Linked DNA regions of Idiomarina loihiensis L2TR. The protein of the gene in region 1 interacts with the protein of each later gene in a pairwise test. Links are inferred from orthologs where the notes say so. Each region holds a gene or a part of one and is shown in the gene's direction. Other genes may lie near its edges. The genes, in order: recR and recO.

Evidence for each region.
Region 2: the proteins of recR (region 1) and recO interact in binary tests that used the Escherichia coli proteins (3 or more experiments, as listed by UniProt). The link is inferred for Idiomarina loihiensis L2TR from one-to-one orthologs.

What each region holds. Positions count from the first base shown.
Region 1 is NC_006512.1:1,971,324-1,988,017, reverse strand. Bases 7,390-10,091 are described here. They hold recR (recombination mediator RecR), read left to right. Parts: upstream 7,390-8,288; coding sequence 8,289-8,894; downstream 8,895-10,091. Other genes in these bases: htpG (molecular chaperone HtpG), read left to right, coding at 8,960-10,091; IL_RS09490 (YbaB/EbfC family nucleoid-associated protein), read left to right, coding at 7,946-8,272; dnaX (DNA polymerase III subunit gamma/tau), read left to right, coding at 7,390-7,914. Outside these bases: IL_RS09540 (MotA/TolQ/ExbB proton channel family protein), read left to right, coding at 1-202; IL_RS09535 (MotA/TolQ/ExbB proton channel family protein), read left to right, coding at 206-730; IL_RS09530 (ExbD/TolR family protein), read left to right, coding at 743-1,144; IL_RS09525 (energy transducer TonB), read left to right, coding at 1,146-1,757; IL_RS09520 (tetratricopeptide repeat protein), read left to right, coding at 1,761-3,059; IL_RS09515 (HvfB family MNIO-type RiPP peptide maturase), read left to right, coding at 3,134-3,943; IL_RS09510 (HvfC family RiPP maturation protein), read left to right, coding at 3,936-4,691; IL_RS13840 (hypothetical protein), read left to right, coding at 4,758-4,880; IL_RS09505 (response regulator), read left to right, coding at 4,916-5,293; IL_RS09500 (adenine phosphoribosyltransferase), read left to right, coding at 5,310-5,843; more of dnaX, read left to right, coding at 5,869-7,389; more of htpG, read left to right, coding at 10,092-10,873; adk (adenylate kinase), read left to right, coding at 10,991-11,638; IL_RS09470 (MAPEG family protein), read left to right, coding at 11,714-12,121; IL_RS09465 (alpha/beta fold hydrolase), read left to right, coding at 12,131-12,919; IL_RS09460 (MATE family efflux transporter), read left to right, coding at 12,936-14,324; and 4 more genes. UniProt on the Escherichia coli protein: May play a role in DNA repair. It seems to be involved in an RecBC-independent recombinational process of DNA repair. It may act with RecF and RecO.
Region 2 is NC_006512.1:864,430-875,132, reverse strand. Bases 7,825-10,703 are described here. They hold recO (DNA repair protein RecO), read left to right. Parts: upstream 7,825-8,851; coding sequence 8,852-9,556; downstream 9,557-10,703. Other genes in these bases: acpS (holo-ACP synthase), read left to right, coding at 10,323-10,703; pdxJ (pyridoxine 5'-phosphate synthase), read left to right, coding at 9,595-10,323; era (GTPase Era), read left to right, coding at 7,931-8,848; rnc (ribonuclease III), read left to right, coding at 7,825-7,934. Also shown: IL_RS04165 (hypothetical protein), read left to right, coding at 1-68; nadB (L-aspartate oxidase), read right to left, coding at 65-1,666; RNA polymerase sigma factor RpoE, read left to right, coding at 1,812-2,390; IL_RS04150 (sigma-E factor negative regulatory protein), read left to right, coding at 2,409-2,996; IL_RS04145 (MucB/RseB C-terminal domain-containing protein), read left to right, coding at 3,001-3,966; IL_RS04140 (SoxR reducing system RseC family protein), read left to right, coding at 3,966-4,409; lepA (translation elongation factor 4), read left to right, coding at 4,513-6,324; lepB (signal peptidase I), read left to right, coding at 6,328-7,248; more of rnc, read left to right, coding at 7,245-7,824. UniProt on the Escherichia coli protein: Involved in DNA repair and RecF pathway recombination.

The sequences.
Region 1 (16,694 bases):
TATTACACTGTTTGGTACCGGTGATCCGAAGATCATGGCAGGCGATATCTCTATGGCGTTGGTAACAACAGCTATGGGTCTGATTGCAGCTATTCCATTGATTTTGGCTCACAGTATTGTGGCTTCTCGCGGCAAGTCTATTGTTCATATTCTGGACGAGCAAGCAGCGGGTATCGTAGCTGCGCATTCGGAGAAGGAGTAACCCATGCTTTACCTGATGGAACTTTGGGAATCTATCAGGGATTTTCTGGCTACCGGTGGCGATGTCCTGTACATCGTCATGGGGGTGCTCTTTCTAATGTGGGTACTGATGATTGAGCGTTATTGGTACCTTACAGGTGCTTTCCCTAAACTTCGCAATGACATTATAGCGAAATGGGATGCCCGTAAGGACACCACCTCATGGTACGCCCATAGAATCCGTGAAGCATGGATTTCCGAAGCGAACGATAAACTGAATGCACGTATTCTGTTGATAAAAACTTGTGTTGCCTTATGTCCACTAGTTGGGCTGCTGGGTACCGTAACAGGTATGATTGCGGTGTTTGAAATCATGGCAGTACAAGGGACGGGTAACCCTCGTCTAATGGCATCGGGTATTTCGATGGCAACAATCCCGACTATGGCGGGAATGGTTGCTGCGTTATCCGGTATGTTTTTCGCGACACGCCTGGAAAGTAAAGTGCGTAGAGCGAAAGAAGGCCTTGTTGACAGTTTGCCACATCACTAAGAGAGTAAAACTATGGCACGTAATCGTAATCGAGAAGAGGAAGATGCGTCGATCGACATGACGCCGATGCTTGACATCGTCTTCATTATGTTGATCTTCTTTATCGTAACGACCTCATTCGTCAAAGAAGCGGGTATTCAGGTTAATAAGCCTGAAGCCAGTAATACGACAAAGGAGCCTTCAGCTAACATCTTTATCGCTATTCGTGATACTGGTGAAGTCTGGATGGATAAACGTCAAGTGGATGTTGAGCGTGTAGGCGCTAACATTGAACGTATGCTTGCCGAACAACCAACTGATGTTGTTGTTATCCAGGCCGACAAGAAAGCTGAACATGGTGTCGTTGTAGAAGTCATGGATCAGGTTAAGGAAGCGGGTATCGATAAGATATCCATAGCTGCGGAGAATAACTAATATGGTGCGCTTTTTAGTATCTTTACTACTAGGTGCCGCCGTTACGTTTGCTCTGTTTGCTTTCATGGCTTACTTAATCGGCGGAGGAGCACAGCGCAACGAAGCGCCGGCTCCAACGCCCGTTATTGACATCGTAACGTCGCCACCTGAGTCTGACGTTCAGGAGCGTCGGCGTACACCGCCGCCGCCACCGCCGCCGCCGGAGCAGCCACCAGAAACACCACAGTCTGAGCCTGATACATCAGACAGTGGCATGAACATGAACATGGGTTTTGATGTTGATGTTGGTGGTGCTGATACAGGTCTTTCAGGACCTGGTGGTGGATTAAGTTCTGACGGAGACGCAACACCTATTGTTCGTATCGAACCGCGTTATCCGCCTTCAGCTGCAAGAAACGGCACCGAAGGTTGGGTACAGCTGCGCTTCACTATCGACCAGCAAGGTGGTGTAACTGACGTTGAAGTCATCGATTCTGAACCTCGTCGAGTGTTTGACCGTGAGGCACGCCGCGCATTGTTGCGTTGGAAGTATAAGCCTAAGGTTGTAGACGGTAAGCCTATTCGTCAGGAAGGTATGACTGTTCAGCTCGACTTCACAATGGATGGGAACTAAGAAATGAAATATACAATAAAAACATTTGTTAGTGCCCTGGCTTTTGCTTCGGTAATGTTGATGACAACGGCCCAGGCTTCGGCTCAGGACCTTGGTTTCAGCATTCCGGATAAAGAGACCGTTGAGGCGCAGAAGAAAGCTCGCGACAATAAAGCTGCTTCGCAGAGTATTGGCCGGGCAATCATGGATGCGTTTGAACTGTATGAAGAAGATAAAATCAAAGAAGCAATAGCGGTTCTCGAAGAGCAAGAGCCGGATCCGGGTTACGACTCGGCATACTTAGCCCGCTTCCTTGGTAACCTTTATGCAGCAGACGAGCGCATGGGTGATGCTTTGAGCGTTCTGAAAAGTGCAGTCGACCAAGACGTTCTAGGCTGGAATGATCAGGCCGCGGCTATGAAACTGGTAGGTCAAATTAGCCTGCAAGAAGAGAAGTACGAGCAAAGTCTTGAATACCTTAGAAAATGGGTTCAGTTTACAGGCGAACGTGATGCTCAGGTGTTCTTGTATATGGCTAATGCGCATTACCAGATGAAGAACTTTGCTCAGATCATTCCTTTTGCCCGAGTGGCTTTACAAGAGTCAGAGAAACCTGACAAGAATATCTACAACCTGATGATGGCGTCTTACTATGAGCGTAAGATGTATCCTCAGGCGATAGAGGTTCTTGAAGAAGGTTTGAATAAGTTGCCGGAGCAAACTGGCTGGTGGCCTCAGTTAGCGCAATTTTATATGTTAGAAGAAAACTTAGATAAGTCTCTTCAAACTATGGAAATCGCGTATTTGGCAGGATACCTGGATACGGAGAGTCAGTATAAAATGCTGGTTCAGTTGTATGATAACGAAGGTATTCCGTACAAAGCGGCCTCTACTATGGAGAAGCATGTAGAAGCGGGTGATATCGAAAAGACAGCGAAAAACTTTGCGACCATCGCTAACAGCTACCATCGTGCTAAAGAACTTGAGAAAGCCGTTTCCTGGTATGAACGCGCAGCTGAGTCAGCTGAAGAACGTGATGACAAAGGTGAGTACTACCGCAAGCAAGGTAACTTGATGCTGTTAAATGAACAGTATATTGCGGCAGCAACTCCCCTAAAAAAGGCTCTGGATTATTTGGAGCGTAATGAAGAAGGTCGTGTGTACATGTCATTAGCGGAAGCGTATTTCTATGGTGGTGACTATCGCCAGGCTATGCGTTATGTTGATGAAGCTGCAACCTTCGATGGTCAACGTCGCAGTGCTCGTAGCTGGAAGGGTTATATTAAGTCTACAGCTAAACGAAAAGGTATCGATCTCGATTAACCACTTTTCGTTTTTATAACTGCATAGTAAAACCCGGCCACAGTGTCGGGTTTTTGTTTTCTGGGGAGAGAAACATGAGGTCTAATTCGGTCGGTCTTGGCTTAAGAAACGAGTTGCTTGACGCTGCTTTAGCTGGAGATATTGATGCGGATTTTCTTGAGATAGCCCCTGAGAACTGGATACCTTTTAAAGGTTCCCGTCTGGAAAAACTCGCCCAAATAGCCGGAAAATATCAACTGACCTGCCATGGCTTATCGCTTTCTATTGGCAGCCAGGACTCGTTGAGCCAAAGCTTTCTGAAAGATGTGAAGCGCTTTTTGAATGACTTTGATATTGAAATTTACAGTGAGCATTTAAGCTATTGCTCTCATAACGGCCAGTTATACGATTTACTGCCTATTCCTTTTACAGTCGATGCCGTTGCCTATGTTGCCGAACGAATTAAGCAAGCTCAGGATAGGTTAGGGCAAGCTTTAATATTGGAAAACGTCTCTTATTACGCGAGTCCCTCTCCGGAACTTACCGAATTAGAATTCATTAATCAGGTTCTTGAGGCAGGTGATTGCAAACTTTTACTCGATGTAAATAACGTTTTTGTGAACAGTGTAAACCACAGCTATGACCCTTATGAATTCATCGATGGCCTGCCTTCTGAGCGAATTGTCTACGGACACATAGCCGGACATCACGAAGAATACGAAGATCTTTATATTGATACTCATGGTGCCAGCGTAAAAGACGAAGTTTTCCAGCTTCTGGATTATGCTTATGGGCGGCACGGCGTTTACCCTACTTTGTTGGAAAGAGATTTCAACTTCCCTTCGCTGGAAGAGTTAAACCAGGAGTTGAACAGGATAAAAGCGATACAGGCTCGCCATGAGTAAAATGACTTTTAAAGAAATTCAAAATCGCTTTGTGGAACAGTTAAAAGCGCCGGAAAAATTCGTAGACGAAGCTTGGCTGGATGAGATAGAAGCGCGGCGGCTGGCTGTTTATCAGCGATTACTGCGGAATAATATCTTTCGTTTTATTGATAGTGCATTCCCTGTACTCAAAAAGCTGGCAGCGGAAAAAGAATGGGCAGAAACCAAAGAGCGGTTTTTTCGTACCTTTTCTTCTCAGTCACCATATTTTACTGGTATTGCGGCAAGCTTTGTTGAGTACCTGCAATCTCATGACGAGTTGTTTATCTTTGCAGCTGAACTGGCTCACTATGAATGGGCAGAACTGGCGGTAGAGCAAAAGCCGTGGCCTGAAAATTATATTAATCCGGCAGAGGCGCTTGAGAGTGACACTCTGATTGCACTTAACCCGACAGCTATGGTGTCGTCATATCAGTACCCGGTTGATGAAATAAGCACTGAGTTTCAGCCTCAGGAACCCTTGGCAGAACCGCGTTTTTTGATCGTGTTTCGCGACAACGGCGATAAGGTTCGCTTTATTCGCACTAATGCGATGACTTTTTTACTGTTAACAGAGCTACAAAATAGAGAGAGTATTCAACTGAATAGCTTACTCGAGCTTTTGCCTGAATTACTCCCTCAATGGCCCAAAGATCAGCTACAGCAAGGGGCCGAACAGACTTTAAACAGACTAGCCGGGCAGCACTTGATATTGAAGGTAAAGAATTGAATTCAACTTTTATCGTTGTCGAGGATCGAGTATGATCAGCCCCGATTTCATCAAGAGGTAAAAGTTATGTCATCAGAAACCTTTAAAGAACCGGCAGGCAAACGATTTTTGCTTATTACGGCAGTGTTGTTTTTATTCTGGGCCTGTTTACCGCTGGTTCTGCGTTTAACACAAATTCTTTCTTCTTAAATACATCCTCATTAACTATCAGGTAAACGACATTTATGTCAGTCACTTTGCTCGTTGTCGAGGATAAAGACAAAACGCTTGAGTCTATTTGTAGCGTGATAAAGCCACTTGGCTTTGAGGTTACTGTAGCCCGGGATGGTTTAGATGGCTTAAGCAAAGCGAAACAGACCTACTTCGATATTGTTTTGCTTGACCACAAAATGCCGGTTATGGACGGTTTGTCTTTACTGAAAAACCTGCGCGATTTAGACGCTTATCACCGTACTCCATTGTTGTTTATGTCAACTCAGGATTTGGTAGAGATAGAGCCAAAGGCATTAAAGGCCGGTGCGACTCAATGTCTGGCTAAACCTTTGAACGAGGATTTTCTGCTGGATACGCTAAAATCCTGGGCGGTGCGCTTTGTCGCATAATGATGAGACTAAGATTATGGAATCAGCCACGACTGATATAAGGGACTCTATTGGTTCCATTCCGGACTATCCTAAGCCAGGTATTATTTTCCGGGATATAACGCCTTTACTGCAAAACCCGGATGCGTTTAGATTAACCATTAATACGTTAAAGCAACGCTATGCAGGGCAGGGCATAACACAAATTGCTGCTGTTGAAGCCCGTGGCTTTATTTTTGGTTCCGCATTAGCCTATGCCATGGGGTGTGGAGTTACTTTGTTAAGAAAGCCGGGGAAGTTACCCGGTAAAGTGACACGTCAGAATTATGAGTTAGAGTACGGTTCAGATGAATTGCAAATGCATGAAAACGCTTTGACTGAAAACGACAGAGTGCTAATTGTCGACGATTTACTGGCTACCGGCGGAACCGTGGTAGCTGCAAGTCAGTTGATTAAGTCTTCCGGCGCAGACGTTGTAGAAGCCGCTTTTGTGGTCTCTTTACCTGAGCTCGGCGGTGAAGATAAATTGCAGCAGGCCGGCGTTGCGTGCTATACCTTATGTCAGTTTTAATGAAACAGAGTTAATAATCCATCCTATGAGTTATCAGGTACTGGCAAGAAAATGGCGACCTTCGCAGTTTGCAGAAGTTGTCGGCCAACAACATGTTTTGAAGCCGCTTGAGCACGCGTTAGACAAGCAGCGGCTTCATCATGCTTATCTGTTTACCGGTACCCGCGGGGTTGGTAAAACCACCATTGCACGAATCCTGGCTAAAGCACTGAATTGCGAAGAAGGTATTACGGCAACGCCGTGTGGCAAATGCAGTGCCTGTCTTGAAATAGAGCAGGGACGGTTTGTTGACTTGCTGGAAATTGATGCAGCATCAAGAACCAAAGTTGAAGACACCCGCGAGTTACTTGATAACGTCCAGTATCGGCCCACCCGCGGCCGCTATAAAGTGTACTTAATTGATGAAGTGCACATGCTGTCACGGCACAGTTTTAATGCTCTGCTGAAAACACTGGAAGAACCACCGGAGCACGTAAAGTTCCTGCTGGCGACCACCGATCCGCAGAAGCTACCGGTTACCATTTTATCGCGTTGTCTGCAGTTTAATTTAAAAGCCTTGTCGAACGACGATATTACGCAGCAGCTTAGCTATGTTTTATCGCAGGAACAGGTTCAGGCTGATTCCGAAGCGCTGCCACTGTTGGCTCGTTCTGCCCGTGGCAGTATGCGCGATGCGCTTAGCTTAACCGACCAGGCTATTGCCCAGGGTGGCGGTTCGGTTAGTATCGACAGTGTCAGACGTATGCTCGGCAACGTGCCCGTGGCCGATATTGCCGCATTACTGGAATCTGTTCTCGAAGGGGATGCAGAAGCTGTAATGCAACGTGTGGACAGTATGGTATCCATGGTACCGGACTTGAGTTCGGTGCTGGTCGAGCTACAAAGCTTATTGCATCAGCTGGCGTTGGTTCAGCAAGTACCCAGTGCCGCTAATGTGTTCGAAAACAGTGATGTCCTGAAACCATTATTGCGACGCATGCCGGCTGAACTTATTCAGGTTTTTTATCGCACGGTTCTGGAAGGTCGCCGCGAGCAGGCTTACGCTATAGACGCACGTAGCGGACTCGAAATGACTTTATTGCGGCTGCTGTGTTTCCGCCCGGCAGAAAAGGGCGATTACAACATTACTGAACCAGACTCGTCTGCTGTTGATATGCCTGAGTCGAAGCTAACGGCTCCTGCTCAGGAAGTGACTGAGACTGAAGCCGGGTCTGTAGCAGAAGTAACACCGCAGGCAGGACCAGAGCCGCAGCCTGAAGCGGAATTATCGGAGCCTATGCAACCGTCTTATAGTGAGCATGAAGAGCCTCCTGAATTTAATTACTCTGAACCGGATGATGATGCGGGCTTCTATCATAATGATGCGCCTCCGTATCATATGGAAGAGGCCGCTAAGTCGGAGCCAGTACCTGAGCCAACAGCAGATCAAACAGCAGAGCCAACGCCTGAGCCAGCGGCGCAGAGCAGTTCTGGCGTAGCCGATCTTTTACGCGTGCGAGAGCAACTGGCTGAAAAAAAAAATCCCGACAATAGCAACAAAACATTAAACAGCCAGACAGAAAACAGCTCGCCGGTGGCGTTAACTGTTCCGGCAGAAGCCGAACCAGAAGCTCAACCCGAGCATCAGCCGGAATCAAAAGACGAATTAAACGAAGAACTGCCAGAATTAAATGACGATATCCGCGAAGCCGCCGAAGTTGATAAATGGAGTGCCATGATAGCAGGCATGGACATTTCCGGGCTGGCTCGTCAGGTGTTGTTAAACTCCGAACTGCAAAAGCTGGGCGATGACGACTGGCTGATTCTGGTGGCTGAAGAACAAAAAAGTTTATTGAACGAATCGACCAGCCAGGCCGTCAGAGAGTCTTTGGCCGGGTTATTAGGGGCGACTGCAAGGGTAGACTTTAAAGTTGGCGTGCCGAGCCAGCCAACACCTTTAATGGTGCAACAGCATATCAATGAATACCGTCACCAGCGCGCGTGTGAAATATTACACGGAGACGCCGGCGTACAAGACTTACAACAAAGGTTTCAAGCGCAAATTGATGAGTCATCAATTCAGGCGCGTTAATTTTTTAAAAGCTTAAACGAGGAATAAAATTATGTTTAAAGGTGGAATGGGTAACATGATGAAGCAGGCGCAACAAATGCAGGAGCGCATGCAACAAGCCCAGGAAGAAGTCGCCAATATGGAAGTGACCGGTGAAGCCGGTGCAGGCCTGGTTAAAATTACCATGCTGGGTAACCACAACGTAAAGCGCGTAAGCATTGACCCAAGCCTAATGGAAGACGATCAGGAAATGCTGGAAGACTTAATTGCTGCAGCGACCAACGATGCTGTGCGTCGCGTTGAAGAAACCAGCAAAGAGCGCATGTCTGAAATAACCGGCGGTATGGGTTTACCTCCGGGCTTTAAAATGCCTTTCTAAGTAGTAAGGTCAGTTAATGAGTATTAGTCCGGCAATCGATCAACTGGTCGAGAATTTAAAACGTCTACCGGGTGTTGGCCAAAAGTCAGCACAGCGTATGGCGTTCCATTTGCTTGAGCGCGATCGCGGTGGAGCCTCAAGGCTTGCCGAGTCTTTGCAGTCGGCGGTGGAAAAAGTCGGCCACTGCGAGTGTTGCCGGACCTTAACCGAAGAACCCTTGTGTCGCATTTGCAGCAATCCTATGCGGCGCGAAAATGGTGTGCTTTGTATTGTTGAAACACCCGCCGACGTATTAGCCATTGAACAGACCTCTCAATTTCAGGGGCGTTATTTTGTGCTGATGGGGCATTTGTCTCCGCTGGATGGTATTGGGCCGGCGGACATTGGTCTGGATGAGCTGGAGCGGCAACTGCAGAGCGAGCCGGTGGAAGAAATTGTGCTGGCGACTAACCCGACTGTGGAAGGGGATGCTACCGCGCACTATATTGCCGACATTGCCGCGCAATTGAATATCAACACCACCCGAATTGCTCACGGGGTGCCAGTAGGCGGTGAGCTGGGTTATGTCGATCAAACCACACTGGGTCACGCCTTCAGTGGCCGAAAACAATTTTCCCGATGACTTGAAAATGTCTCCTGCGCCCCCATTGTTATTGCCATAGGTAATAACAGCAGGAGAAATATACTATGGCGGAAGCCGGTCAAATGGAAAAACATGGATTTCAGACAGAAGTAAAACAATTGCTTCACCTGATGATCCATTCCTTGTATTCCAATAAAGAAATTTTCTTACGCGAATTGGTCTCTAATGCGTCCGACGCAGCAGATAAATTGCGCTTTAAAGCCTTAAGCGACAACTCTCTGTACGGTGACGACAGTGACCTGCACGTTCGTGTTTCTGTTGATAAAGACAGCCGCACTATTACCATCAGCGACAATGGCGTTGGTATGACGCGCGACGACGTGATGAATAATCTGGGAACCATTGCCAAGTCAGGCACTGCGGAGTTCTTTGGTCAGCTGTCCGGCGACGAAGCAAAAGACAGTAAGCTTATCGGTCAGTTTGGTGTTGGCTTCTATTCAGCCTTTATTGTTGCTGATGAAGTTACCGTAAGAACCCGTTCAGCATTAGATAAAGACGCTCGCGGAGTCGAATGGCGCTCGCAAGGTGAAGGCGATTTCGAAATTGCTGACATTGATAAAGCCCGTCGCGGCACGGACATTATTTTGCACCTGAAAGACGATGCCGATGAATTCTTAGATGAAAATCGTCTGCGCGGCATTATCAATAAGTATTCAGAACACCTGAGTATCCCGGTTCAAATGTGGAAAGAACCGGTACCTGAGTCAGAAGACGACGAAGGCAACAAAGTGGAAGGGCAGCCCGGTGAATGGGAGACTGTAAACTCAGGTCAGGCACTCTGGACTCGTGAAAAGTCAGACATTACGGACGAAGAATACAAAGAGTTCTATAAGACCGTAGCGCACGACTTTGATGAACCACTGCTGTGGAGCCACAACAAAGTTGAAGGCACAACCGAATACACTAATTTGCTGTACATTCCAAAACGCGCTCCGTGGGACTTATGGAACCGCGAACAACAGCACGGCGTTAAGCTTTATGTTAAGCGTGTTTTCATTATGGACGACGCTGAGCAGTTAATGCCGACTTACCTGCGTTTTGTGCGTGGTTTGGTTGACTCAAATGACTTACCGCTGAACGTTTCGCGTGAAATTTTGCAGGATAATAAAATTACCCGTGCAATGCGTAATGGCAGTACCAAAAAAGTACTGCAAATGCTGAAGAAGCTGGCAAAAGACGACAAAGAACAGTATCAACAGTTCTGGGATACCTTCGGGAATGTGCTGAAAGAAGGTCCGGCGGAAGATCACACTAACCGTGAGCGTATTGCCGAACTGCTACGTTTTGCTTCAACGCATAACGACGGTGCAGTGCAGTCAGTCAGCCTGGACGACTACATTGAGCGTATGAAAGAAGGTCAGGATAAAATCTTCTACATTGTTGCTGACAGCTACGAAGCCGCCAGAAATAACCCTGCACTGGAAATCTTCAACAAGAAAGGCATTGAAGTGTTGCTGCTTTCAGAGCGCATTGATGAATGGTTGATGAGCCACCTGACTGAATTTAAAGAGAAACAGTTGCAGTCAGTGACTCGAGGTGACCTTGATTTAGGCGAACTGGACGACGAAGAAGACAAGGCCGAGCAGGAAAAAGCCGAAGAAGCCTTTAAAGAAAACCTGGAACGCTTTGAAAAAGCCTTAGGTGATAAAGTTAAGAAGGTTCGTGTGACTAACCGCTTAACCAACTCGCCGGCCTGTATCATTACCGATGACAATGATATGAGTACGCAAATGGCTAAGTTGATGGAAGCCGCCGGTCAGGCGGTTCCTGAAACTAAGTACATCTTTGAAGTAAATCCAGAACATCCGTTGGTTCAACGCATGCTGACCAAAGAGGATGATACCTTCAAAGAATGGGCTGAAGTGTTATTAGATCAGGCCACTTTAGCGGAGCGGGGCAACCTGAAAGATCCAGCCTCCTTCGTTACCCGCCTTAACAAATTAATGCTTAACGCTTAATTTCGTATCAACCGCTGTGGGTAAGTCATTGCCTGCAGCGGCTTTCTGCGCTTGTAATAGCCCGCCTGTCAGGGTAAAGTTCGGGGCAGACTTTTGAATCATGCAAAGAGGTTTTCTATGCGCATTATTTTGTTAGGCGCCCCGGGAGCTGGAAAAGGAACTCAGGCACAATTCCTGATGAATACTTTTGGGATCCCTCAAATTTCCACCGGTGATATGCTGCGTTCAGCAATTAAGTCCGGTTCGGAACTGGGTAAAAAGGCCAAACAAGTTATGGATGCCGGACAGTTAGTGTCGGACGACATCATTATCGAATTGGTCAAAGAACGAATTGCAGAGCCAGACTGCCAGAATGGTTTTTTACTCGACGGTTTTCCAAGAACCATTCCGCAAGCCGACGCGATGCGCGATAACGGTATCGAAATTGATTACGTGCTGGAATTTGATGTTCCGGACGAAATTATTGTTGATCGCATGAGTGGTCGCCGTGTCCACCCTGGTTCCGGCCGTGTTTATCATGTTGAGCACAATCCACCGAAAGTGGAAGGCAAAGATGACGAAACGGGTGAAGATCTGGTTGTGCGCCCGGATGATCAGGAACAGACGGTTCGTAAACGCCTTTCGGTTTACCACGAGCAGACGGAACCTTTGGTAGAGTATTATCAAAAGCTGTCTGAAGAAGGTAAGACGGAGTATCACAAAATTGATGGTACGCAACCCGTTGAAAGAGTCAGTGAGCAACTGGGCGATTTGCTCAGAAAGTAATTTTTTACTAAAAGGCTCACATGGTGAGCCTTTTTTAATGAAGCCAGGCCCCAACGAATAACAAGAGGCATTCCAATGACATCTCAACTAACAATAACCGGCTTTTATGCGGGCATTTTAACGCTTATTTATCTTGTTTTGGCTGTGAACATTATCCGTTTGCGCTGGAAACACCGGGTAGGTTTGGGCACCGGTGAAGCGGAAGAGCTCAATGTTGCAGTGCGTATCCACGGTAACTTTATTGAGTATGTGCCTCTGGCGCTTATTCTGTTTGCTATGATGGAAGTACAACACGCTCCGATTGCTCTGCTCCATGGGTTGGGTATTGCGTTAGTCGTTGCTCGCTTATGTCACGCTATAGGGTTAACCCGCAGTGTCGGCGTGAGTTTGCCCCGCACCATTGGGGTATTAACGACTTTTGCCGTTTTATTGTTAGCTGCTGGCTTTGGTATCGGTCAGTTTGTTGGTGTCAGTTTATTATAAAGTGAAGCTATGTCTGAATTAGAATCAGGTATTCATCTGTACGGCGAACAACAAAACCCACCGGTTGTTTTGTTGCACAGCTCGCAGAGCGCCAGTAGCCAGTGGCGGGCGTTAATAAAAGAGTTAACCAGCACTCACTTTGTTATTGCGGTTGATTTGCTGGGGTATGGGCAGGCGCCTAACGTTGAGTTTACGGCAAACTTTCGACTGGAGCAGGAACTGCCCCGTATTATTAGCGCGGTTGAGCAACTTGCGTTATCCAGGCCTGTGCAACTGGTTGGTCACTCCTACGGCGGCGCTGTTGCATTAAAACTGGCGCTGGAAAAGCCATTTAAAATTTCCGATGTGGTTGTCTACGAACCTGTTGCCTTTCACGTATTACCGGATGATTCTCCGGGAATGCTTGAAATACAGGAGATCAGTCACGCTATGCACGGTAAAGACGCAATAGAATGCACACGCACCTTTGTCGATTACTGGAATGACGCCGGATATTTTGATGCTTTGCCTGAACGCATTCAGCAAATTATGGTCAGCCAGGCTGCTAAAGTGGCTCTGGACTTCGATGCCTTGCTTAACGAACCCCGACGCCTGGAAGACTACCGCGGGGTAGGGCAAAGCGTTCTGCTGCTGCAGGGCGAACACACTCGTCGCAGTGCAAAAGCTGTCGCAGAGGCTTTATCGACGATACTTCCTGATGTTCAACGAGACTCCGTTGGAGCAGGGCATATGGGGCCTTTGACTCATCCGGCTGATGTGAATCAGCGTATCCTGCAATTTTTGCGTAAGCAATCCTAACCCAGAGAAAACGCGCGTGAACTGGTGGACGAATAATAAAGGCGAATTTAATAAGCTGGCTAAACTGACCGGTCCTATTCTTGTGGCTCAGTTAACTCAAATGTTAATGAGTGTCGTGGATACGGTTATGGCTGGGCGCAAAGGGGCACTTGACCTAGCCGCTGTGTCGGTCGGCGGCAGTATTTTTGTACCAGCAACTTTATTGGTGTTTGGTCTGGCGCTGGCATTAGCGCCCATTATCTCTCATCTGGACGGTTCAAATTCGCACCGACGTATCGCCAATATACTGCAACAGGGCTTATACGCCTGCGCCATTGTCGGGGTGATTACTCTAATTGGAATGTCCTCGGCGCCCTGGTTGCTGGACATCATGGAAGTTGAAGACGACTTTCGCGCCATTACGCTGGACTATTTGTTTTACATCTCCTGGGGCATACCGGGCTTTGTTATTTACGCGGTACTGAGAAACTTTTGTGAGGGCTTGTCGAACACCATGCCGTCGCTGATCATTGGTTTTATCGGGCTATTGATAAATATTCCGGCAAACTACATTTTTGTTTACGGCAAGTTTGGTATGCCGGAACTGGGTGGCGCTGGCTGTGGGCTGGCGACAGCCATTGTTTTGTGGGGTATGGCGCTTTCAATGGTTGTTTATACCTTTACCGCCAAACGTTACAAGCGGTTACGTCTGCTCCGGCGCTGGTATCGACCTAACTGGGACGACGTTACCTACGTTATCCGTATCGGTTTCCCTATTTCCATGTCGCTCTTTTTCGAGGTCAGTCTGTTTGCTGCTGTGGCGTTATTAATTGCGCCGCTGGGGCCGACTGTGGTTTCTGCTCATCAAATTGCACTGAACATAAGTTCGTTAGTGTATATGGTGCCGCTGAGTATCTCTATGGCGGTGACTTTACGGGTTGGCTTTGCGCTGGGTGCGGGTAATCCGAAAAACGCCATGTTGAGCTTTAAACTCGCGATGCTGTTTGGTGGCGTGTTTGCGGGCGTTAACGGTTTAATTATGTATCTGGGTGGTGGTTGGTTAGCCAGCCTTTACACTCCTGATAAGGATATTATTAATCTGGCAGCAACGCTGATGGGGCTGGCGGCTATTTTCACTGTGTCGGACACCTTCCAGGCCATTTCCATTGGCACTCTGCGTGGCTACAAAGACACTAAATACCCAATGATATTGGCCTTTATTTCGTACTGGCCGTTTGGCTTAACCGTTGGTTATATTCTGGGGCTGACCGACTGGGTTGTGCCAGCCATGGGCGCGGCAGGCTTCTGGATTGGCTTTATTAGTGGCCTAAGTGTCGCAGCGGTACTCTTGTCATTGCGCCTACGCCGCGTATCCCGCCGATACGAGCGTAAGCATTTTCGTGAGCAGTTAAACAGCGCCGCTTAACCGCGGCGCTTCGCTAATACCTCCAGCACATCGTCCAAACTAAGCTCATTGGCCCGTAGCGCAACCAGCAAGTGGTAGAGTAAGTCGGCGCTTTCATTAGCCAGCTCGTCTTTATCGGCAGTTGCCGCTGCCAGAGCGACTTCCACGCCTTCTTCCCCAACTTTTTGAGCCACACGTTTTAATCCCTTAGAAAATAGGCTGGCAGTGTAACTTTCGTTGGTATCTGCGCCTTTACGGCTGGCAATGAGCGAGTCAAGCTCATGCAGCAAGGGTTTAGGTGCCTCGGCAAAACAACTGCGGTTACCTAAATGGCAGGTAGGGCCATCGGGTATAGCCTGAACCAGTAATGCGTCATAATCACAGTCCGAATAGATGCCCTCAAGCCGGAGGTAGTTGTTTGAGCTTTCGCCTTTAGTCCATAAACGTTCTTTACTGCGGCTGTAAAAAGTGGTTTTACCGCTTGCTAAGCTTTCCTTAATGGCTTCTGTACTCATATAGGCCTGCATTAACACTTCACCGGTTAGAGAGTGTTGTACTGTGCAGGGCAGTAAACCTGACATTTTCTCCCAGGCCAACTCGTCGATGTTATTCAAATCAATTTTCATGTCGTCTCCTGAAGCGCTTCAATGGGGCGAACCGCAATATTATTGGCTGCCATTGCGGCTTTCACTTCGCTGATACTGAATAGGTTCTTGTGAAACACCGAAGCCGCAAGTGCACCATCTACCTGCGCCTTTTGAAAGGCATCAACAAAGTGCTGAATCTCGCCGGCTCCGCCTGAGGCAATTAAAGGCACCGAGCAATGCCCGCGCAATGCCGACAGCTGTGCAATATCGTAACCTTGACGCACGCCGTCCTGATTCATGCAGTTCAACACAATTTCACCGGCGCCACGGGAAATGACTTCCTGCAGCCAGTCTTTGGTCTGCCATGCCGATTTGTGCGACTTGCTTTCGTCACCGGTAAACTGGTGCACTTCGTATTCACCGGACTGTTCGTTATAAAAGCTGTCTATGCCAATAACAATGCACTGCTGACCAAATTCCTCAACCAGGGTATTAATTAAATTTGGGTTAAGCAGGGCAGGCGAGTTAATGGAGATTTTGTCCGCGCCCATAGATAGCATGGTTTGTGCGTGCTCAACCGAACGAATACCGCCAGCAACGGTAAAGGGAATGTTGATTTCACGAGCAACCCGCTCAACCCAGGACTTATCTACCGTACGGCCGTCTGCAGATGCGGTAATATCGTAAAATACCAACTCGTCAGCGCCGCTTTCTGCGTAACGCTTTGCCAGCGGCAAAATATCACCAATAATTTCATGGTTACGGAACTTCACCCCTTTAACTACCTGTCCGTCGCGAACGTCCAGGCATGGGATTACGCGTTTTGCCAACATGCTAATGCCTCCTGCATAGTGAAAGCGCCGGTAAGTAACGACTTACCCAATATAACCGAGTCACAGTTTACGGCTTTCAAATCTTTAAGATCGTCTAAGCAACTGACGCCGCCGGACGCTTGCCAGACGACCTGCGGATAAAGCTGCTTATAGCGTTTATAAAGCTCAACATTGGTGCCTGTCATGGTGCCGTCTTTACTGATATCGGTGCAGAGTACATGACGGCAGCCTAAATCCAGGTAGCGGTTGAGAATGTCATCCAGTGTATGCGTGCTGGCCTGTTGCCAGCCGTGGGTAGCGACCATGGCATTGCCACTCTGATCAATATTCACATCCAGCGCCAGTACAATTTTTTCGCCGCCATAGGCCTGGAACCATTGTTTTACGGTATCTGGCTGGTTAACCGCGGTGGAACCAATTACGGCACGTTCAATACCGGCGTCAAACAAGGCTTCCAAATCCTCGGTTGTACGAATTCCGCCGCCAGCCTGACACTTCATACCTGAATCTGAGGCTAGTTTAGCCAGCAGTTTCTGCTGGCGCTTGTCCGGGTCTTTAGCGCCGTCTAAATCAACCAAATGCAGCCATTCGGCACCGGCCTGAGCATAGAGTTGGGCCTGACCCAGCGGGGTTAAATCAAACTCGGTTTTTTGCGCGAAGTCGCCCTGATATAGGCGTACCACTTTGCCGTCAATTAAATCCAGGGCAGGTATCAGCATAATGTTAACTCCAGAAAACGTTTCAGCAGAGCTTCGCCAGTCTTACCTGAACGCTCAGGGTGAAACTGCGCACCAAAATAGTTGTTGTGACGTATCATTGAGGCAAAACGCTCACCATACTCGCTGCTGGCTATAGTGTACTCATCAACTGCTACAGCAAAACTGTGCACGAAATAGCAGTAGCTGTCGCTCGTGTCGACTAACGGGTTATCTGCGGTCGGCTGCAGGGTATTCCAGCCCATATGCGGCAAA
Region 2 (10,703 bases), 1.1 Mb from region 1 along the record:
GGTTTCAGTTGTCAAAGGCGCAGCAGATAAAACTGCGGCGCCAGTTACAACAGTTGTCAGAGCCTTAACTTTTCGGTGTCAGCACCGTAGGCTGAGGATCCGGCAATGTGTCAGGGTAGTCGAGAGTATAATGTAAGCCGCGACTTTCTTTACGACTAATAGCGCTTCGTACAATAAGCTCTGATACCTGCACTAAGTTACGTAACTCCAGTAAATTGTTACTCACGCGGAAGTTCGAGTAATACTCGTGAATTTCGCGCTGTAGCAACTGAATTCGGTGAAGGGCCCGTTCCAGACGCTTGGTGGTACGCACAATGCCAACGTAGTCCCACATGAACAGTCGTAGCTCATGCCAGTTATGTTGAATTATAACTTCCTCGTCGGAATTGCCTACCTGACTTTCATCCCAACCGGGAATATGATTTAAGGCCTTCTGATGAGGGCGTTTAGATAAAATATCTTTAGCCGCCGCACGGGCGAAAACCAGACATTCCAGCAGCGAGTTGCTAGCCATGCGATTGGCTCCGTGCAGACCTGTGCAGGCAACCTCACCAACAGCATACAAGTTGGGTAAATCGGTCGCTGCGTTCATATCGGTTTTAACACCGCCACAGGTGTAATGGGCCGCAGGAACAACCGGCATCGGCTGTTTGCTGATATCAATACCCAGCGACAAGCATTTTTCCATAATGGTAGGGAAGTGATGCTGAATAAAGTCTTTCGGTTTATGAGAAATATCCAGATACATGCAGTCAGCACCCAGACGCTTCATTTCAAAGTCGATAGCGCGGGCAACCACGTCGCGCGGAGCCAATTCAGCAGACTCATGAAAGTCCGGCATAAAACGAGTTCCGTCGGGCCGTTTCAGCAAAGCGCCTTCGCCACGCAAGGCTTCGCTTAATAGAAAACTCTGCGCGTTGGGGTGAAATAAACAGGTTGGATGGAACTGATTAAATTCCATATTGGCCACACTGCAGCCTGCGCGCCAGGCCATGGCAATACCGTCGCCGCTGGCAATATCCGGGTTACTGGTATACTGATATACCTTACTTGCACCGCCCGTAGCCAATACCACACAGCCTGCCGCAACGGTTTCCACTTGTTCTTTCTGACGGCTCCAGACATAAGCTCCATAGCAACCGTCAGGTTTACCGATACGAGAACCCGTGATCAAATCGACCGCGTTGTATCGTTCCAGCACCTGAATATTTGGATGCTCCATTGCTTTTTTCTGCAATGTTGTCTGTACCGCTTTGCCGGTGGCATCTGCTGCGTGCAGAATTCGTCGATGACTGTGACCGCCTTCACGGTTCAGGTGGTACGCTGGGTTGCTGTCTTTAGACTCGACTTGATCAAAACCCACGCCGGCATCAATCAGCCATTGCAGACTTGCGCGCGCGTTTTCTGTGGTAAACTTAACGGCTTCGGGATCGCAAAGGCCGGCGCCGGCAATTAAGGTATCCTCGATGTGACTCTCAATACTGTCGTTTTCGTCGAATACTGCGGCAATGCCGCCTTGCGCGTAAAAGGTTGAGCCTTCAGTCAGCGGGCCTTTACTTAGTACCGTAACGTTTAAGTTATCGGCCAACTGTAAAGCGGTAGTTAATCCCGCGGCTCCCGAACCAATAATCAGTACATCGCATTGATAATTTGCAACAGGTTCCATAAAGTACTCAATGTGAATTTTGAACGATTTTACGCATTTGACGATATTTTTGCGAACTTTTTACATGCGGCTCTGTCACAGTCAGTAAGAAACAGGACGGGCCGCCAGTTCCAGCAGTTCCTGGGTTAAGGGAGAACAGGCTCGGATGAGCGAACAGGTGAGTGACCAACAGCTGGTCGAAAGAGTACAACAAGGTGATAACCGAGCTTTTGATCTGCTGGTAAAAAAGTATCAGCATAAAGTCATGAGTTTGATATCGCGTTATGTCAAACAACAGGGCGACGTAGCTGATGTTGCACAGGAAGCGTTTATAAAAGCGTATCGGGCGTTACCGAACTTCCGTGGCGACAGTGCCTTTTATACCTGGCTGTACCGAATTGCGGTGAATACGGCGAAAAACTATTTAGTTTCGCAAGGTAGAAAACCGCCCGCATCTGACATTGATGCAGAAGACGCAGAGTTTTATGAAGGAGCCGGTGCGCTAAGAGACAGCGCCTCTCCGGAAAGGCAAATGCTCTCTGATGAGATTCGAGATGTGGTATTAAAAACAATTGATGAATTGCCGGATGATTTACGTCGGGCAATTACTTTAAGGGAAATTGAAGGTCTCGGTTACGAGGAAATTGCGCTAGAAATGGATTGTCCTATAGGTACTGTCCGCTCTCGCATCTTTCGCGCTCGGGAAGCAATAGATAATCAACTCCGACCGTTGCTGGAACGGTAAACTAACAGAGGGGCATCTATGTCTCGGAATAAATCAGAATCAACATCCGCGTTGTTTGATGAACAACTCATCAATGCCGATGAAATTGAAGCACTGTTGCAAGATGAACAGGCTCAGCAGGAGTGGCACCGTTACAGTGTTATTCACGCGGCAATAAAAGGTGACTTAAACTCGGATATCAGCCTTGATATTAGCGAGCGTGTTCGTGTTAGCGTAAGCCAGGAGTCCAATGTCGTTAAGCCAGGTTTTGGTCGCTCTAAGAGCCAGAATAAAGCGGCTTCACGTTGGTTCCAGCCTTTCGCCAAAGTTGCCGTTGCAGCAAGTGTGGCCGTGGTTGCGGTGATGACAGTGCAAACTTATCAGCAACCCGCGACACCCGATGGTAGCAGCGCAGAACCTACTCTGCTGACCAGCCCCATTGGTGGTGGCCGTGAGCCGGTGAGCTTGAATCGTGTTGAGCCAATGTCGCAAATCAGCGATCAGCAAAGACGCCGTCAGGTTCAGTCATACCTGATTGATCATCAACAACAATTGATGTTGCAGCAGAAAACAGAGCAAGCAGAAAAAGATGAGCAGTCAGAGCAGGAGCTCAACAAAGGTAATTAAGGCTATGATAACTCGGTTGTATCGGTCTATTTTATGTGGCGCTGTTTTATTCGCCGGCACCTTCTCGGTAAGCGCACAGCAGACTAACGAACAAGCAGAAAGTGGCGCTGACTGGTTCAACCGTATGGCAGAAGCTTTAACTGAACTGAATTTTGAGGCTTCTTTAGTTCATGTACATGGTGATCAAATTGAGCCTTATCAATGGCTACAGGGCAACGATCCGGAGACAGGAAGTACCGAACTGTTAATTCAAATGAATGGTCCGGACTTTCGCATCTTAAGAGTGAATAACAAGGTTGCCCACTTTAATACCTCATCCAGTAATTACGCGCTAGAGTCCGATACTATTACTGCTATCTTTCCGGCCGCATTTTCTCAACCCTTTGAGCGTCTTAGCCATAGTTATCAAGTTATGGTGGGTGGTGGCGCACGGGTTTTAGGTCGTAATGCCCAGCATATTCGTATTTTAAGCCGCGATAATCAGCGTTACAGCTATGCACTATGGATTGACCGCAAGCACGGTATGCCGCTTAAAATGATCATGATGAATCAGTCCGGCGATGTTGTGGAGCAAATGCAATTAACCAGTTTATCGGTTCGTGATACCGCTCCCGAAATAACCAAAGAAATAAGCAATATTGAAATGCCACCGCTGTTAAAAGATCTTCGGGTACAAAGTGCAACAAATTACAGTGTTGGGCCGCGGTGGGCACCGCGCGGATTCAAATTGTTAAGCCAGCAAAGCCATACTCTCGTTGTTGATGCAACGCCGGTTGACCATTATTTGTTTTCTGATGGTCTTGCTGAGTACTCGGTTTATGTGGCTGAGCTAACAGAAGGTATGGAAACCGATCTCGCTCTATCTTCTTCACACACTTTGTTCTCAAAGCGTTATAATAACTTTCTTGTGACAGTGGTGGGTCAGGTACCTTTAACCATGGCTCAACGCATAGCGGCGGAAGTTAAATAATGAAAGAAGTAGCAGAAGTAACCGCGGTTGATGGCAACCGCGTAACCGTTACCACTCAGTTAAAAACGGCCTGTTCGGGTTGCGCGCAGGTATCTAACTGTGGCGCTGGCATTTTAAGTAAAGTTTTTGCCGACCGAAATGCGCAGTTTACTGTGGTTACCGAACAAACGTTTAGTCCCGGCGACCAGGTGCAATTAGAAGTACCGGAAACCGCAGTAACACGTTTTGCTCTACTACTCTACGGTTTACCTATACTGACACTGTTGCTATTAGCTGTGCTACTGGAAAACACAGGCACGTTACCCGAAGGTTTTGTTATTTTATTGTCCTTTGCTGGCTTTGCTTTTACCTTCTGGGGACTAAAACGCTGGTTCCGTAAACGTGACATTCAAGTCAATGCAATGGTCAAACTGGAAACCGTCGCGGCTGAAGTTCAGCACTGAAACCCCTGAACTGTCATAAAGTCCTTTGTTCTTGCCGCTAACATGAGTATGATCGGGACTAATTTTTTAAGTTCCAGAATTCAGTTTTACAGAGGTATCATCAATGCCGAATAGGGCGTTCAAGCAAAGTAATATTCGTAACTTCTCGATCATCGCTCACATTGACCACGGTAAATCCACCTTGTCCGACCGCTTGATCCAGCATTGCGGTGGACTGACTGACCGTGAGATGGCTGAGCAAGTACTCGATTCCATGGATTTGGAGCGTGAGCGGGGTATTACGATTAAAGCGCAGAGCGTAACCCTTTATTACACGGCTAAAGATGGTGAAACCTATCAGTTAAACTTCATCGATACTCCAGGGCATGTTGACTTCTCTTATGAAGTCTCGCGTTCGTTGGCGGGTTGTGAAGGCGCACTGCTGGTTGTTGATGCAGCTCAGGGTGTTGAAGCGCAGACTTTGGCAAACTGTTATACCGCTATTGAAATGGACCTGGAAGTTGTTCCGGTATTGAACAAAATTGACCTGCCGCAGGCCGATGCTATGGGCGTTGCACAGGAAATAGAGGACATTGTGGGCATTGAAGCCGTAGACGCGGTTCAGTGTTCGGCTAAAACTGGTTTAGGTATTGACGACGTGCTTGAGCGCATTGTCCGGCAAATACCGCCGCCTAAGGGCGAACCAGAAGAGCCATTACAGGCACTGATTATTGACTCCTGGTTTGATAATTATCAGGGGGTTGTTTCTTTGGTTCGCGTCCGCAACGGAACGTTGCGTGCCGGCGAGAAAATGACAGTAATGTCTACTGGTCAGTCGTATCAAATTGATAAAGTTGGTTATTTTGACCCGAAACCTCACGAAACCGGTATTTTACACACTGGTGAGGTGGGCTATGTTATTTCGGGTATTAAAGACATTCTGGGCGCACCGGTCGGTGATACTCTAACCAATACGAAGAGCCCGGCAAAAGAGCCGGTACCGGGCTTTAAAAAAGTCAAACCTCAGGTTTACGCAGGTATGTTCCCAATCAGCTCAGAGGACTATGAGTCGTTCCGGGATGCTTTGGGGAAATTGTCGTTAAATGACGCGTCGCTTTTTTATGAGCCGGAGAACTCTGCGGCACTTGGCTTTGGCTTCCGTTGTGGTTTCCTTGGCATGCTGCACATGGAAATTATTCAGGAACGCTTAGAGCGTGAGTACGACATAGACTTGATTACCACGGCACCAACGGTTGTTTACGAAGTTGAAAAGACCGATGGCAGCATAGTCAAAGTGGATAACCCGGTGAACTTGCCAGCGGTTAACGATATTGAAACCATTTACGAACCTATTGTGGAAGCCAATATTCTGGTTCCGCAAGAGTTTCTGGGTAATGTGATTACCTTGTGCGTTGATAAGCGCGGCGTACAAACGGCTATGGCTTACCATGGTAAACAAGTTGCGGTAACTTACGAGCTGCCCATGGCAGAAGTGGTTATGGATTTCTTCGACCGGTTAAAATCGACCAGTCGTGGTTACGCTTCACTGGATTATCAGTTCAAGAAATTTGAACCTGCGGACATGGTTCGTGTCGATATACTGATTAACGGCGACCGGGTAGATGCGCTGGCAATGATCACTCACCGTGATCACGCTGAAGGGCGCGGCCGCATGTTAGTTGATAAAATGCGTGAGTTAATTCCACGACAAATGTTTGATATTGCCATTCAGGCGACCATTGGCAACCATGTTATTGCGCGCTCGACGGTCAAGCAGTTGCGTAAAAACGTAACAGCGAAGTGTTATGGCGGCGACATTAGTCGTAAGAAGAAGCTTTTACAAAAACAAAAAGAGGGTAAAAAGCGCATGAAGAACCTGGGTAACGTAGAAGTACCTCAGGAAGCCTTTCTTGCGGTTTTAAAAGTAGGCAAATAGGAAATGGCCAATTATTTTTCAATTATTTTAACCGTTATTACCGTTCTGTCCGGGTTGTTATGGCTTTACGATGCGCGAGTACTGAAGCCAAAGCGTAAAGCGGTTATTGCTGAGGTTGAGACCAAAACAACCAAGGCTTTAACCGAACAGCAAATTGACACACTGGCACCTCAGCCTAAACTTATGGAGCTGAGCGAGTCTATTTTTCCAGTGATTGCTTTAGTACTGGTGGTTCGTACATTGTTATACGAGCCATTTCAGATACCGTCAGGCTCAATGATGCCAACCTTACTAAAGGGCGACTTTATTCTGGTAGAAAAGTTTTCCTACGGTATTAAAGATCCGCTTTTTCAAAAGACGTTGGTGGATACCTCGTTGCCTGAACGCGGCGATATCGCCGTATTTAAATATCCGGAAGAACCGAGCATAGATTACATAAAACGCGTTATTGGCTTGCCTGGCGACCGTATTATTTACCGAAACAAGTCACTTTATATTCAGCCTGCGTGTGCCGTTGGCGAGAAAGACTGTGAAGAAATGAAGGTGGTATCCACCTCATTAAAAGAAGATGGTGAGTATTTCTCTGGTTCGTCACCTTTACGCACTTATGAAGAACAGTTAGGCGATGTAAGCCACGAAATTCTTATCGACCCACGTGTTGCGCCACGGACTATGTCGTATTTTAATCAGCCGGGCACACAGAAAGACGAGTGGGTGGTGCCGGAAGGCCAGTATTTTGCTATGGGTGATAACCGCGATAATTCTCGTGACAGCCGCTATTGGGGCTTTGTTGACGAAGAGTTGCTGGTTGGCAGAGCGGTATTCATCTGGATGAGTTTTGAAATGGATCGCAGTAGCGATAGTTGGTTGCCGTCGTGGGTTCCTACGGGAGTTCGATTTGAAAGGCTAGGGAGTATTGAGTGAGTTTGCCCAAACCACCTTTAACGGAACTGGAAAAAATTGTTGGTTATAGCTTTGAACAGCAGGGTTTATTGCATCAGGCAATGACCCACCGTAGTGCTTCATCAACGCACAATGAACGCCTGGAGTTTTTGGGCGATTCTATTTTAGGTCTGGTGATAGCTGAAGCTTTGTATCAAAAATTCCCCAAAGTAGCAGAAGGCGATTTAAGCCGCATGCGCGCTGCCATAGTTTGTGGTCGTTCTTTGGCGAAGCTTGGAAAAAAAATGGGACTGGGCGATTTTTTGTCGCTGGGTCAGGGCGAGCTAAAAAGCGGCGGTTATCGTCGCGAGTCCATTCTTGCCGATGCAGTAGAAGCCATTATTGGTGCCATTTATCTGGACAGTGACATGGATACCATTCGACAGGTCATTCTTAACTGGTTCGAACCCCAGTTAACCTTGATTGAACCTGGTACCAGCCAGAAAGATCCGAAAACACGCTTGCAGGAATTACTGCAGGCGCGTCAGAAGCCTTTACCTGAGTACGACGTGGTCGCTACGCAGGGGCAGGCGCATAATCAACAATTTACCGTAAACTGTTCTGTAGAAGGTATCGAAAGCCCTTTTAAAGGCACAGGTACCAGCCGCCGTAAAGCCGAACAGGCTGCAGCAACGGCCGCATTAGAACATTTGCAGGAGAGCGCATGACGCTGGATATAGAACTGGACGAGAATAAACACAGCGGCTTTGTCGCCATTGTTGGTCGTCCGAATGTGGGGAAATCCACACTGATTAACCGGTTGCTGGGGCAGAAAATCAGTATTACCTCGAATAAACCTCAGACCACCCGTCATCGTATTTTAGGCGTAGATACCGACGATGGCTGTCAGGCTATTTATGTCGACACGCCTGGTATGCACAAACAGGAACCTCGTGCGATAAACCGCGTGATGAACCAGACTGCATCCTCCGCCTTGAAAGACGTGGACCTAGTGCTTTTTGTGGTTGAAAACCTAAAGTGGTTAGAAGACGACAAAATGGTGCTGGAGAAAATTCAGCGCAGTAAAGTGCCAGTAGTGTTATTGGTTAATAAAGTTGACCAATTGAAAGACAAAGAACGCTTATTACCGCATTTGCAGTGGCTGAATGAACAGCATAAGTTTGATGCCATTCTGCCCATATCGGCAACACACGGCGACAATGTTGACGAGCTGAGAAAAATTGTTCGCTCGCATTTGCAGCCAGGCTACCACTATTACCCTGAAGACTACGTAACGGACCGTTCTGTGCGCTTTATGGCGGCAGAAATTGTGCGTGAAAAGCTTATGCGTTTTACCGGTGACGAATTGCCGTATGAAACGACAGTGGAAATTGAGCAGTTTGGTCAGTCTGAAAAAGGCACCACTCATATTCATGCCTTAATACTGGTTGAACGCGAAGCGCAGAAGCGGATGATTATCGGGCAAGGCGGTAGCAAACTGAAAACCATAGGCACCGAAGCCCGGCGCGATCTAGAAAAACTGCTGGACAACAAAGTCATGATGAAACTTTGGGTTAAGGTAAAATCTGGCTGGTCGGACGACGAACGAGCGTTAAAAAGTCTGGGCTACCGGGAAGATTAATCGGTGGCGCAGCGAGCACTGGTGTTGCATCGTTGGGACTATCAGGAAACCAGTCTTATTCTGGATCTGTTCACTGAAGATAAAGGACGGGTCCGGGTGGTGGCAAAAGGCGCTAAGCGCCCGAAAAGCCCCTGGCGCGGTTTAGCACAACCTTTTATGCCACTGTTGGCCGAGTTTCAGGGGCGCAGCGACTTAAAAACCTTAACCTTGCTGGAACCGCAGCAAACCACTCAAAAGCTGCTGTTGCAGGGTGATAAACTCTACAGTGGCTTTTACCTCAACGAGTTAATTCAACGGCTGGTGCCTACAGAAGCTGAAGCCCCCGAGCTTTTTGAAAGCTACTTGTCGGCCTTACAAAACATGACCAACAGCGAGCGCGTAGAGCCAGCTTTGCGTCAGTTTGAATGGCAGTTATTACAGCATCTGGGAGCGGCGTTTGACTGGCATTATGACGCCGACACCGGTAATGTGCTGTCCGACTCGAAGTGGTGCTATTTTATTCCCGATCATGGCTTTGTGACCCAAGCCAGAGATAATCAACAACGAGCATACTCTGTGGCGGATATTCAAAAACTGGCTGCGTGGGACGTTGACGACGAAAACCGCTTAAGACTGCTAAAATATATTATGCGTGACGCCTTAGCGGTTTACTTAGGTGATAAACCGCTGCGCAGTCGTGAATTGTTCCGGGGCACTAAGCGTCAGTGAATTACGAAGAACTAGCCGAAAGCGAAAGGAGCTGAATAATGAAAGGTTTACGCCTGGGCGTTAACATTGACCATGTGGCCACGTTGCGTAACGCACGTGGAGTCCGTTATCCTGACCCGGTAGCTGCGGCAGCTATTGCCGAACAAGCTGGTGCCGACGGCATTACCATTCATTTGCGTGAAGACCGCCGCCACATTACTGACCGCGACGTTGCTATGCTGAAGCAGACATTGAACGTCCCCATGAATCTGGAAATGGCTGTTACCGAGGAAATGCTCGATATAGCGATAAAAACGCAACCTACCTACAGTTGTCTGGTACCGGAAAAACGCCAGGAACTGACTACAGAAGGTGGCCTGAATGTTGCCGGTCAGTTAGAAACCATCACCGATGCTACTCGTCGCTTAAGTGATGCAGGTATTCAGGTGTCGTTGTTTATTGACGCTGACCATGAGCAAATAGACGCCGCTAAAAAAGCCGGTGCGCCCATTGTGGAATTGCACACCGGGCAATACGCAGAGGCCGAAACTGAAGAGCAGCGTACCGTTGAACTGGCACGCTTAATGGAAGCGTCAGAATACGCGCATTCTATTGGTTTGCAGGTGAATGTAGGTCACGGTCTGCATTATCACAACACATTAGAGGTGGCGGAAATTCCACAAGTTTGTGAACTGAACATTGGTCATTCGATTATTGCCCGTGCGGTATTGGTTGGCTTGGATCAGGCTGTGCGCGATATGCGCAATATTTTAGATAAGGCACGCTAATGGCAATTTGGGGCTTAGGTACTGACATTGTTGAAGTAGCCCGTATAGAGCAGTCTTTAGCGCGTGGCAACAGTTTAGTGAAACGCGTGTTAACGCCAAAAGAACAGGAAGAAATGACAGCCTCGGTTGATGAAGCCGCTTTTCTGGCCAAACGTTTTGCTGCTAAAGAAGCCTGTTCCAAAGCCTTTGGCCGGGGTATTTCCGCCGGACTGTCGTTTCAGCATATGCAGGTAGTGCATAATGAATACGGTAAACCCGAGTGGCATTTCACCGAAACCGCGGCACAATGGGTAAAAGAGCAGGGCATCAGCGGTAGTCATTTATCCATTAGTGACGAAAAGCACTACGCGGTAGCAACGGTTATTTTAGAAACAGACTAG